4 regions of the Exiguobacterium sp. s128 genome follow, and region 2 is predicted to be linked to each of the others. Evidence: predicted binding sites of a transcription regulator. Region 2 holds the regulator's gene; each other region holds the start of a gene.

Region 1 (3,155 bases), on a different contig from region 2:
ACCTCGACGCTGGCCGACTTGCATTTTGCACCGACCGAGCAGGCAGCGGCGAATTTAGCGTCGGAAAACCGACATGCGGGCGTTTTCGTGACCGGAAATACGGCGATCGATGCCCTGCAAACGACGGTCCAACCGGATTACGTCCATCCCGTCCTCGAACAGATCGGTTCGAAACGACTCGTCCTGATGACGGCCCACCGGCGTGAAAATCTCGGTACGAAGATGCATCAGATGTTCCGGGCGATCCGGCGTCTCGTCGATGACCACCCGGATATTCATGTCGTCTACCCGGTCCACTTGAATCCGGTCGTCCAGGAAGCAGCGAATGATGTTTTTGGAGGACACGACCGCATCACCTTGATTCCACCGCTTGACGTCTTTGACTTCCATAACTTTGCCAGCCGGGCCCATCTCATTTTGACGGATTCCGGCGGCGTTCAGGAAGAAGCCCCGTCACTCGGTGTGCCGGTTCTCGTCTTACGCGATACGACGGAACGTCCGGAAGGCGTCAAAGCGGGAACGTTGAAGCTGGCCGGAACGGATGAAGAAACGATTTACCGTCTGGCGAGCGAGTTGCTTGAAGACGAAGCGGCGTATAAGAAGATGGCCCGGGCCTCGAATCCATACGGGGACGGTCATGCCTCAGAACGGATTGCGGCGGCGATTTTGCAACATTTTAATCAAGGACCGGTAGTAGAACCGTTTCGGGCAAACTAGTTTGTGACACGAGTTATTCTTCATGAACGTTCATGACAGGTGAATCACTCGATGTTCTGATCTTGATTCAGTGATGGAAGCAGGATGATTTTGACCGATGCGACTTGCGTTTTGCCCGAGGAAAGCGAGATGAGAAAGCGAGGTCAAGTCACTCACCTATAGAAATGAATATATGGTTTTTGTTAAAAATAGCTGACATATGACCTCGAAACGACAAAACGACCGATGACATTTTACGCTGTGACAACGGACACACGAGACCAATTGGAAATCGTCCGCCGTAGTTGTTACAAACAGATGTCAGAGGCGTTTTTTCGTCCCGAAACGGAAGCGTTTACAATTGTGAATAAAAATTGTTTTTTCACAAAATCGACACAAATCAAATTTAGACGACTTGTTTCTCATTCCGAAACACGATATAACGTTACTGTTCAATGGTTTTGTTCACCTAGTGAACCATCTCGCTAAACGTTGATAGCACTACATATTTTCTTCACATCTTCGTGAAAAGAGTGGCATGGGATACCTCTGTGAAAACCTTATCAATTGTTGATATACAATGGTTTTGACGCTCCATTTTAATTGTGAATTCATTTGACTATGAAATGGTTCTCATTGTATTCTTGACTAGTATGAAAATCCGCAAATTGTGGGAAAGAAAAAGAGCTCACAACTGGGAAAAGGGGGTCGTCTCTAGTGCGCCAAAAAGGGCTCGCGACGAGTATGGTCATGGCCTCGCAAATTTCGACGGCACTTGCCGCACCGATCGTCATCGGCTTTCTTGTTGGGAACTATGGGGAACAGCAGGACTGGTGGCAAAAGATGGGCGCGACGTTTTCAGTGTTCATCGGGATTTTCATCGGAATTCTCTGCATGATCGCAATGATCAGGCACTTGTTAGGAGACAAGACATGAACATCATCCTTCAAGATGCGTTGTATCGTGCGTACTTAAGATGGTTCGGACTCTACTATGGAATCCTTGCCGTCCTGTTACTTGTCGGTTATCCGAGTGATCCAGTGATTTATGGGCTGGCATTAGGTGGGGCAGGTAGCTTCATGATTTTGACGCTTCAGCGATTAAGCGTCGATCGAATGTATCGTGTAATCGAGCGGGGGCGTAAGCCAATGTCTCGAGGGACCGTATCACGCATGGCGGTCGCGGTACTCTGTGTGATGATCGGTTTGAAGTATGAAACCGAATTGTCATTAACTGCGGTGGTAATAGGCCTTCTCGCCGGCCACGTCATACAATTTTGTGAGTTTTTTACTCACGAACTTAAGCGGGAAAAGAGGTGAATAGTCAAATGAACCACGAAATGCCACTTTACGAAATCCCACTCTGGGGCGACTTCGTTCTGTACGGTAGTTGGACAAACTTGATCACAGTGCTGATTGCAGCTGCTCTCGTTTTCCTGATTGCCGTGGCCGGTACGCGACGTCTTGCGATGAAGCCAACCGGTTTTCAAAACACGCTGGAGTTATTCCTCGAATTCGTTCGCGGAATCATCAGCAGTACGATGGACTGGAAAACAGGGGGTCGCTTCCTAACTTTCGGAATGACACTGTTCCTATTCATCATCGTGTCCAACTTAATGGGTCTTCCCTTTAACGTTGTGACGGGTCACTACATTTGGTTCAACTCACCAACTGCGGATCCGTACGTGACACTTGCACTTTCATCTATGGTAGTGGTCATGAGCCATTATTACGGTGTGAAAATGCGCGGCTTCGGCGCTTATGCGAAAACGTTTATGACGCCGATGTTCATCATCACCATCATCGAGGAGTTCGCAAACACGTTGACACTTGGTCTTCGTCTTTACGGTAACATCTTCGCGGGTGAGATCATGATTGGTATCATTCTCTCGATCGGAATCATCTCTGGAACGAACGATTTCCAATTCTTCGGACCAGTCGGTGTCATCCTGTCAGCGATCCCAATGATTATCTGGCAAGGATTCTCGCTCTTCATCGGAGCAATCCAAGCGTATATCTTCCTTATCTTAACGATGGTTTACATCGGGCATAAGGCAGCGCACGACCATTAATTCGAAGGTAAAGCATCTGCTTTTCCGATAACGGTACGACCAAATTTCGAACACAATCTAGGGAGGCAATTCATCATGGAACTTATTGCAACAGCGATCATCATCGGACTCGGCGCACTTGGCGCAGGTATCGGTAACGGTCTTATCGTAAACGGTACAGTATTAGGACAAGCACGTCAGCCAGAACTCAAAAACGAACTTCGTCAAACAATGTTCATCGGTATCGGTCTCGTTGAGGCACTTCCAATCATCGGTGTAGCGGTCGGTTTCCTTCTCCTCAACTCTTAATCCGTATTTAATCTTACGTACAAAGAACTGAGCTACATAGGGCGTTATTCGTTCAGCAAGAGTGAACCGTCACGGGAGCTTTGGCTCCCTTATGTAGATA
Region 2 (3,155 bases):
CTGCTTCATTTCCTGTTCGTACAAGGCTGCTTTTTGCTCGAGATATTTTGTATAGTTGCCGGTAAACTTCCGGGACACGTTACGTGACAACTCATAGACGACGTTGACGACTTGGTCGAGGAAGTACCGGTCATGGGACACGATCAAGACAGCGCCACGGTAACCGGATAAGTAACTTTCGAGCCAAGACAGTGTATCGATGTCGAGGTGATTCGTGGGCTCATCAAGAATCAACAGTTCCGGTGCCTGCAGCAACATCTTCGCCAAAGCGAGCCGGGTCCGCTGTCCACCGGAAAGCGTCTGAATCCGGCGGGAATAATCGTCCGGATAAAAGCGCATCCCGTGTAAGACGGAGCGGATGTTGGCTTCGAACTGATAGCCGCCGGCTTCCGAGAAGTCATGTTGTGCTTGATCGTACGTCTTGAGCAGACGGTCATAGGCGACGGGATCATTTAATATGTGCTCCATCCCCATCTCGATTTCCATCCGGCGTAATGCACGTTCTTGATCCTGAAGGTGTTCGAAGACGGTCAGCATCTCGTTCCAGATCGATTCGTTGGATTCGAGTCCACTGTCCTGAGCGAGGTAACCGATCCGGACTTCCTTACTCTTCATGATTTCCCCGGAATCATGTGACAGTTCTCCGGCGATGATTTTTAAAAGTGTCGATTTTCCGGCACCATTTCGACCGACGAGTGCAATCCGGTCCCGTTCCTGTACTTCGAGTTTAATATTTTCTAAAATCGGCTCCACGCCGAATGATTTTGAGAGTTGGTTTACTTGTAAGAGAATCATATCCATCCATCCTTCCACCCTTTAGTCTATCACGAAAAATCCTGCCGAATATAATATTTGTTACTCTATGTGAAGTGGTTTACAATCAAGAAGAGTAGAATTCTTTGCATTGATTTGGGTGCCACGTCAGAACGTGGCCGAAGGGGGAACTGCAGTATGAATGGGCCAGACACAAAAATACCACAAGCAACGGCAAAACGGCTGCCGTTATATTATCGTTTTATCCAGAGTCTTTATAACTCCGGCAAGCTGCGCGTCTCGTCAGCAGAGCTCAGTGAAGCAGTCAAAGTCGACTCGGCGACGATCCGTCGTGACTTTTCCTACTTTGGGGCGTTAGGGAAAAAAGGATACGGTTACAATGTCCAACATTTACTGACATTTTTCCGAAAAACATTAAACCAAGACGAAGTCACGAATGTCGCCCTCGTTGGGGTCGGACATCTCGGAACAGCGTTTGCAAATTATAACTTTTTAAAGAATAATAGTACTCGTATCGTCATCGCGTTTGACGCCGATGAGGAGAAGGTCGGAACGACGACACAAGACGTTCCGATTTATCACGTGTCTGATATGAAAGAACAAATCGAAGCGAACAAGGTTGATGTTGCCATCTTGACGGTACCGTCGCAGTTCGCGCAGTCAGTAGCGGACGAGTTAGTTGAGTATGGTGTGACCGGCATTCTGAACTTTACACCGGCCCGGTTGAACGTACCGGCTCACGTTCGGGTCCATCACATCGATTTGTCGATCGAGTTGCAGTCGCTTGTTTATTTCATGAAGCATTATTCGCAATCAGCTGAAGGAGTGAAATCATAATGGAAAACCTTATTCCGTTAACAGTCGGATTTATGGGACCAGGGAGTATCGCCTTGATCGGTGTCGTCGCCTTGATCATCTTCGGACCGAAGAAATTACCGGAGCTCGGCCGCGCCGCCGGTCAGACATTAAAAGAGTTCAAGAGCGCAACACATGGCATCATGGACGATGATAAAGACAAAAAGGACGAAACGAAAGAGAAGTGAGTGAATCATGGCGATCGATCAAGAACAGAGTATGACGACGCATTTAGATGAACTGCGCAAGCGGATCGTCTGGTCGCTCATCATCGTGGTGGTCATGTTCGTCGCAGCCTTTCCGCTTGTCCGTCCGCTTGTCCGATTTTTGCAGGCTGACTTAAAAGAACTTGGAATCGGGCTGAATGCCTTTAACGTGGCGGATCCACTGATGTTGTATCTGAATCTTGCGTTCATCATCGCAATCGTCTTGGCGTCACCGTTTTGGATGTATCAGCTTTGGGCATTCATCCGTCCCGGCTTGCATGACCAAGAACAAAAAGCGACGTTGACCTATATTCCGGTAACGTTCTTCTTATTTTTAGCCGGCATCTCGTTTTCTTACTTTTGGCTGTTACCGTTTTTACTTGAAGTATCGACGGAGCTCGGACAAGAGCTTGGCATCGAACAAGTCATCGGCGTCGAGAACTATTTCAGTTTCCTGATTCGATTGACGATTCCGTTTGGTGTCTTGTTTCAACTCCCCGTCGTGACGATGTTTTTGACACGTCTCGGACTGGTGACACCGTTCTTCATGCGGAAGAATCGGAAGTATGCCTACTTTGCATTATTTGTCGTCGCGGCGTTGATTTCACCACCGGACGTCACCTCGCATTTAATGATCTCTGTCCCGTTGTTCGTCTTATATGAAATCAGCATCCTGATTTCAGCGCGGACGTATAAAAAAGTCCTGATCTTGGAGCAACAGGCAGAACTGGAGCGACAGGCGGATTTGATGCGTGACTTAAATAAATAAGTAGTGAAACTCTCTTTGTCCAGGCGACAAGGAGAGTTTTTTTGTAAGCGGTCTAATTTTATATTGAAAAAATGTACAGGACTGGTTATACTCTTAATAGAAACACACGGGGGCTTAGCTCAGCTGGGAGAGCGTTTGGCTGGCAGCCAAAAGGTCGTCGGTTCGAGCCCGATAGTCTCCATTCCGTTTTATCGATCAAACCCTTGGGAAACCAAGGGTTTTTTTGTGTTTCCTTATCATGATTCCTTTTATGAAAAAAGGTAAATATAGGAGTTATTTGATTTTCAGGTGACATAAACAAACAAATACTTTTAAAAAGCACCAAATTTAAATTGTATATTAAGAGAAAATTAATTAAACTGAAAATACAGAATTTTAGTTTGGAATGATTTTCGGTCACATTACATCTTTCGGAAAAGGGGAAAAAAGAATGAAGAAGAAGATTGCACTGGTGGCAGCAGCCCTCATGACATCTTCCAGCCTAGTTCATGCTGAGGGACATGTGTCATCACAAAAAGTGGATGTACAAAAACCACAAGCGCTCTCACTCA
Region 3 (3,155 bases), on a different contig from region 2:
TATTTTTTCATCCAGATATCATCACGGTACGTGCCATCTTCTAATTTAACGGAATCCGGATCTTCGCCATATACTTCAAAACCAAGCGATTCATATAAACTTTGTGCTGCCTCGTTTCCAGATAAAACAGCTAAGATGACTTGTTCGACGTCCGGAATCTGTTTGGCTTCTTCAATCAAGGCTTCCATCAAGGCACGTCCTGTCCCGCCACGATAATCAGGTGAGACATAAACACCGGATATCATCGCCTTGTGCGACTCGCGTGACAATTCATACGGTTTGACTTGACCGAATCCAAACAATCTTTCACCATCAAACATTCCAAGCCAAATCTCATCCGATTCCGGATCACCTTCAAGACCTTCCTGGACATCCTTAATCGGTGTTTGTTGTTCGTCATCGAACGAATGACCAAATGCGTCCGGATGATTTTTTAACCCTTCGAGTCGAAGACTCCAATACTGTTCTGCATCTTCTTTCGTTAACTTTCGAAATGTATACATGACTGTCGTTCTCCCCTTTATACGTTTTCTTCTCAAGCACGATGGCACGAAAAACTCTTCTATCCCTTACATAACCTTTTTCTAGTAAAATAAAACCTCGTTTGATCGACAATCTGTGAAGCAAAAAAAGCCGTTTCCTTCTAAGTTGATAGAAAGGAACGGCTTACTCTATAGAAATCTCGTAACGCTTACCGAAGAACGGGTTCCATTGTTTGCCGCAAGACTTCGGCTGAATGATGGAATTTTTTGAGTTCTTCTTCTGTCAACGAAACTTCAATGATCTCGCGGACTCCTTGACGATTGATGACAGCGGGTACACCGATATGAATTCCGGAAATCCCATACTGTCCGTCGACGTGTGCCCCGACCGTCAACAAACAGTTCTCATTCCCAAGGATTGCCCGGACGATCCGAACAAGTCCAAGACCAATCGCGTAATACGTCGCCCCTTTGCGTTCAATGATATGGTAAGCAGCGTCGCGGACATTGATATAAATCTGATCTAGATCGGCCTGAGAATAACGATCGTCTTCTGCCAGTAACTCGTCAATCGTCTTGCCGTAAATACGAGAATTACTCCAAGCTGCAAACTCTGTATCACCGTGTTCCCCTAAAATATAGGCATGTGCATTCCGAGAATCGATATGGAAGTATTCCCCTAACATTTGGCGTAACCGTGCTGTATCGAGAACTGTTCCAGAACCAAAGACACGTGACTTAGGAAGACCAGAATATTTCCAGGCTAAGTGGGCCATGATGTCTACAGGGTTCGAGGCGACGACGATAATCCCATCAAAACCCGACTCCATAATCTGACGCATCATCTCTTTCATGATTAAAGCATTTTTAGCGACGAGGTCCAACCGGGTTTCACCCGGTTTTTGTGGCGCTCCAGCCGTGATGACAATCACTTCAGAATCTTTACAATCAGAATAATCTCCAGCCCAGATGCGCATCGGAGAAGAACTAAATGGCGTTCCATGATTTAAATCCATCGCTTCCCCTTCTGCTTTCGCTTTATTGACATCGATGATGACTAATTCTTCGCATAATCCGGCAGTTGACATCTGATACGCAAAACTTGACCCTACAGCTCCCGCACCAATCAAGGCAACGCGTGTAACTTTCGCATGTAATTCCATTCTATATGTCCACCCTTCTAAGGTAATTCAAAAGTTTGTTAACTATCTCACAAATAGATTGTAACATCTTTCACAAAGGTTTGTTTCTTGTGAAAACGGTCACATCTTGTCTAATTTGTGTCAATAATATCCTAACATAAGGAAAAATTACATCTACAACTTCCACTTACCACATTCGGTAGACAATAAAACCAATCAATCCAGCGATTCCGCTTGATAAAAAATTCACACCGTCGTTCCCAAGCCACTTCCATCCCGTGACATACAACGTCGGCTTTTCATGATGGATCCTCTTTTCAGTTTCTTTACCGCACACTGCGCACCGGAACTTCCGCTGGATCGTCCCACCGAAAAGCGTATCGAAAAGACTGCCTAAGACACCACCAACTGTCACTAGCAACCATTCTGCCGTCGTCAAATCAAACAATAAATCGCCCGCCGTCGCGATGAACAAGGCGCCAATCACAGTCGCTGACGTTCCAAGCACTGAAATCGCCCCACTTGTTCCAGCAGGGACGCGCCGTCCACTGAATAAAAAAGGTTCTTTTTGTGACAATGGTCCGATTTCAGACGCCCACGTATCCGCATTCGAAGCTGCTAATACAATCAGGAATAACAATAAAAAACTAGGATGATCGGTAAAAATAATACCGACGGCAGCAAGTGACGCCACCCCGCCATTTGCTAATACTTGCCAACCATCACGCGCCCCATCTTTTTCAACAATCTGATTGACAGAACGTTTTCTTCGTTTTCCGAGTTTCGATAAGAGGCTAGAACTTCCAAAAAACAGCATTAGTACGATTAATCCGCTATAGCCCAATCCGTAAATGACGACCGTACCGACAACAATTGTCCAGATGGCACCGGTGATCGTCAATAAATGTAGCCGGTAACCGAGATAACCGAGTATCAAACAAAATAAGATTCCATAGATCAACGGCATCGGATGACCTCAGATTCCGTAACGATTTGATTGACCGGTTGATCAAATGGTTCGATATCAAAGATCGGAACAAGTTGTTTCTCAAATGCAACCGATAGGGTGTGTCCTGGATAACTCGCTAAGGCCCGGTCATAAAATCCACCGCCCCATCCGATTCGAAATCCGTTTCTCATGAAGACGCGCCCTGGGACGATACAGAGATCTATCGTATCCAACGTCCGTTCGACAGCCGTTTCGTCCGGTTCACGGATGCCCATCTTATTTTCGACTAAACGACTAGCTCGCGTGTAGTCAAAAAATCGCATTTGTCGTTCGACGACTTTCGGAATGACAACGTGTTTTCCATGCTCCCATGCTTTTAAGATGATTTCCTCTGTCGCACACTCATTTCGAAAAGATAATGTGATTGCCACCGATTGTGCGGCATGCCACTCTGGCATTCCAAACAATTGGTCGTAAATCTGTTGTTCCCGTTGTTTTCGATTCTCTAACGTATCCAGTTGATGGGCAATGAATTGGCGTAACTCCTGTTTATCCATCTGTTCTGTTCCCCCTCATTCAACA
Region 4 (3,155 bases), on a different contig from region 2:
TTCACCACGTGTATGATGGTCATCCGCGAGTTCTTTGCCGACAGGATTATTTTTAAACATCCGGAGCAGGACGATCGTACAGATCGTTCCAAGCAACAGGTAAAGCAAACTGAATAAGATGAGCATTGGTCCGACGGCGGTTGACGTCGTCGCCGCATCGGCCGTTCTCATAATCCCATAGAGTGTCCATGGTTGGCGTCCGATTTCCGCATACATCCAACCGGCTTCGATCGAGACGATGGCGAGTGGTCCACCAATGAAAATACCACGTAATAACCACTTGTTATACGGATTCAATTTCTTAAGGCGGAACGCTAAGACGAACAAGGCTGAGATCGCCGCCAAATACATTCCGATTGATACCATGATATCAAAGAAATAATGGACAAACAGTGGAGCTTGATCTTCTTTTGCAAACTCATTTAATCCGATGACTTCCGTATCCGGTGCCCCACCTGCGAGAATCGATAACGCGTATGGAATCTTGACTGCACCTTTGATTTCATAACTTCCATCAGCTTGTTCATCTAAAATACCACCAAATATCAATTCGGCTTCGCTAGTCGTTTCAAAATGCCACTCCGCTGCTGCTAATTTTTCTGGTTGGTATTTCGCCAGGTATTTCCCTGAGAAATCACCTACGAGTGCTGTTGAGAAGGCAAAAATCAATCCAGCCATGACTGTTAAGCGAAGTGCTTTTTTATGATATGCCGTTTCAGCTGCAGACAACGTTTTTTTGCGTAGTAAATGGAACGCTGCAATCGCCGCTAAGATAAAGGCGACTGTCAAATAAGCGGAAACGATGACGTGCGTCGCTTTTGTTGGTGTCGCCGTATTGAACATCGCTTTTAATGGTTCGATTTGTGTCAATGTCCCATTGACGATTTTAAATCCTTCTGGTGAATTCATGAACGAGTTGACCGTCGTAATGAAAAATGCCGACAATGTCGCACCGATGACGACCGGAATCCCGATTAACCAGTGTAACCACGGGTTTTTGAATCGATCCCATGTATACAGATAAATCCCCAGGAAAATCGCTTCAAAGAAAAACGCGAACGTTTCCATGAATAATGGCAACGCAATCGTTTGACCGGCTACTTGCATCAAGGAAGGCCATAAAAGTGATAACTGCAATCCAATCGCGGTTCCTGTCACGACACCTACTGCTACCGTTACGATATAACCGCGCGTCCAGCGTCGAGCTAACAGAATATAATCTGGATCTTTTCGTTTAATTCCGATGTACTCGGCTGCGAGTACCATCAATGGAACCCCTACCCCAATCGTCGCAAAGATGATGTGGAATGCTAATGTGAGCCCTGTCAATAATCGACTGAGCATTACTGGATCATTGAACATGTGTATAGCCCCCTCTTTCTAAACGTACTTCTATATATTGTTTATATCCGTATCATAGAGAACATAATCATTTGTGTCTGTTCTTAATGTTTGATGTAACAAATTGTTCACATATACTCGTGATTTATTTCACAAAACGTTCGAAAACTGTTCCATTCCATAAAATGAAAGCCCTTTATCCGTTTTTTCATGAATAAAGGGCAGCTTGTCACGTATTTTGTTTAGACATACTCTCTGAAGTAATGATCCAACAAGTTGATCACAAATGGGATGGCCTCTTCATCCGGATTGAGCGTCGGCTGGTGCAGTCCAGACGTCGCATTGTTGACGCCAAGCCAAAACATCATCCCCGGCACTTCTTTTAACATGAATCCGAAATCTTCTCCTGTCATCGCAGCATCGCATTCGATGTACGTTGCGTTCATCTTCACAAATGACGAAAATTTATTGACGACATTTTGATCATTAACGACTTCATAATACCGATTGCCGAACTGTAGATCGATTTTGACACCAAACGAGGCTTCGATACCGCGAACGATTTCCCGTACACGTTGTTCTAATTTCTCCATGTCCGTGCCGTTTAGGGCACGCATCGTGCCGTCGAGTAAGGCGCGACCAGCGATGACGTTTTCCCGAATGCCCGCTTCGACCTTGCCAATCGTAATGACACTACAGTTCATCGGATTGATCGATCGACTGACAATTGTCTGCAATTGCATGATCAGAGCCGCTTGCGCGACGACGGTATCGATGGTCAAGTGCGGGAACGCCGCATGACCACTTTGCCCATAAATCGTAATGTGGACTTCGCGTGCACTTGCAAATAAAACACCTGGGCGACTGGCTATCGTTCCAACTGGATATTCTGGTGCAACATGTAAACCGTACATTTCGCTCGGTCGATATTTTTCGAATAACGGACTTTTGATCATCGGTTCAGCCCCACCTGGTCCTTCTTCCGCCGGCTGAAACAAGAAGACGACATCATCCATGACAGGAAGTTCCACGATCCTTCTCAGTAATCCAAGCGCAATCGAGGCATGGATATCATGTCCACATGCATGCATGAACCCTGGATGCTCTGAGCAAAACGGAAGTCCGGTCGCTTCTTCAATCGGTAATCCGTCAATATCCGCACGATAGCCAATTGTCCGGTTCCCTGTTAATCCTTTGACCCGAACGAATACGCCCGTCTCGAACGTATCATAGCTGACTCGATTTTCCGGATAGGACCGGATTTGATTTAAAATGAAAGCTTGCGTTTTGAACTCCTTGAATCCAGGTTCCGGTATTTTATGAAGTTCGCGGCGCATTTCAATTGCGTATTCCATCTGACTGACTTCCTCCTTCTTCTTTTACGATGTCCCAAAACGCCTGGACCTGTTTTAATTCCAGCATCGATTCCGTTGATAGAATCCATGTGTCCCGCTTTAGAATTTTCCCGGATGATGTTTTGAGTGGAATTTGCATCACTTCATTCGCTTCGTGGATCGTCGATTCCGGTAAGATAGCAAATCCAATTCCGTGGAGAGCCATCTGCTTACATGTCTCGATTTGATCGACGACAAGTGTCCGGGCTGGTGGACTCGAAAAGCGATCTTGCCACCATTCTAAAATTTCCTGGTAATATGTCGAGTCACTCTTAAACTGAATGAAAGGACGTTCTGTTTTCCGGAGTTGCTCTAATGATGTCAGTTCGCTATCAACAAGATACAATGGATCAGAAAACAGGCGTTCCTTCACGCCTTTCCAGTCCGGATTTCCTCGGATGATGCCGATGTGAAAATGTT

Evidence for each region. Region 2 encodes Rex, which represses fermentation and respiration genes when NADH is low (regulators of the CRP and FNR family bind a similar motif). Its sites were predicted from a motif close to TTGTGAAATATTTCACAA; they were not measured.
Region 1: the regulator Rex is predicted to act here: its motif matches at 1,316-1,333, upstream of KNQ13_RS07820 (AtpZ/AtpI family protein).
Region 3: the regulator Rex is predicted to act here: its motif matches at 1,681-1,698, upstream of KNQ13_RS01135 (L-lactate dehydrogenase).
Region 4: the regulator Rex is predicted to act here: its motif matches at 1,480-1,497, upstream of KNQ13_RS00095 (cytochrome ubiquinol oxidase subunit I).

What each region holds. Positions count from the first base shown of each region.
Region 1 covers NZ_JACSMT010000015.1:43,789-46,943, reverse strand. Annotated here, with positions in the region: gene wecB (non-hydrolyzing UDP-N-acetylglucosamine 2-epimerase) at 1-717, shown strand, start outside; gene KNQ13_RS07820 (AtpZ/AtpI family protein) at 1,414-1,632, shown strand; gene KNQ13_RS07815 (ATP synthase subunit I) at 1,629-2,015, shown strand; gene atpB (F0F1 ATP synthase subunit A) at 2,024-2,767, shown strand; gene atpE (F0F1 ATP synthase subunit C) at 2,843-3,055, shown strand.
Region 2 covers NZ_JACSMT010000006.1:60,125-63,279, reverse strand. Annotated here, with positions in the region: gene KNQ13_RS04130 (ABC-F family ATP-binding cassette domain-containing protein) at 1-795, opposite strand, end outside; gene KNQ13_RS04125 (redox-sensing transcriptional repressor Rex) at 952-1,611, shown strand; gene KNQ13_RS04120 (twin-arginine translocase TatA/TatE family subunit) at 1,611-1,817, shown strand; gene tatC (twin-arginine translocase subunit TatC) at 1,825-2,604, shown strand; tRNA gene KNQ13_RS04110 (tRNA-Ala) at 2,713-2,785, shown strand; gene KNQ13_RS04105 (S8 family serine peptidase) at 3,035-3,155, shown strand, end outside.
Region 3 covers NZ_JACSMT010000002.1:4,771-7,925, forward strand. Annotated here, with positions in the region: gene KNQ13_RS01130 (GNAT family N-acetyltransferase) at 1-503, opposite strand, end outside; gene KNQ13_RS01135 (L-lactate dehydrogenase) at 692-1,645, opposite strand; gene KNQ13_RS01140 (DUF92 domain-containing protein) at 1,812-2,591, opposite strand; gene KNQ13_RS01145 (5-formyltetrahydrofolate cyclo-ligase) at 2,582-3,130, opposite strand.
Region 4 covers NZ_JACSMT010000001.1:17,110-20,264, forward strand. Annotated here, with positions in the region: gene KNQ13_RS00095 (cytochrome ubiquinol oxidase subunit I) at 1-1,362, opposite strand, end outside; gene KNQ13_RS00100 (N-acetyldiaminopimelate deacetylase) at 1,584-2,696, opposite strand; gene KNQ13_RS00105 (transcriptional regulator CcpC) at 2,680-3,155, opposite strand, start outside.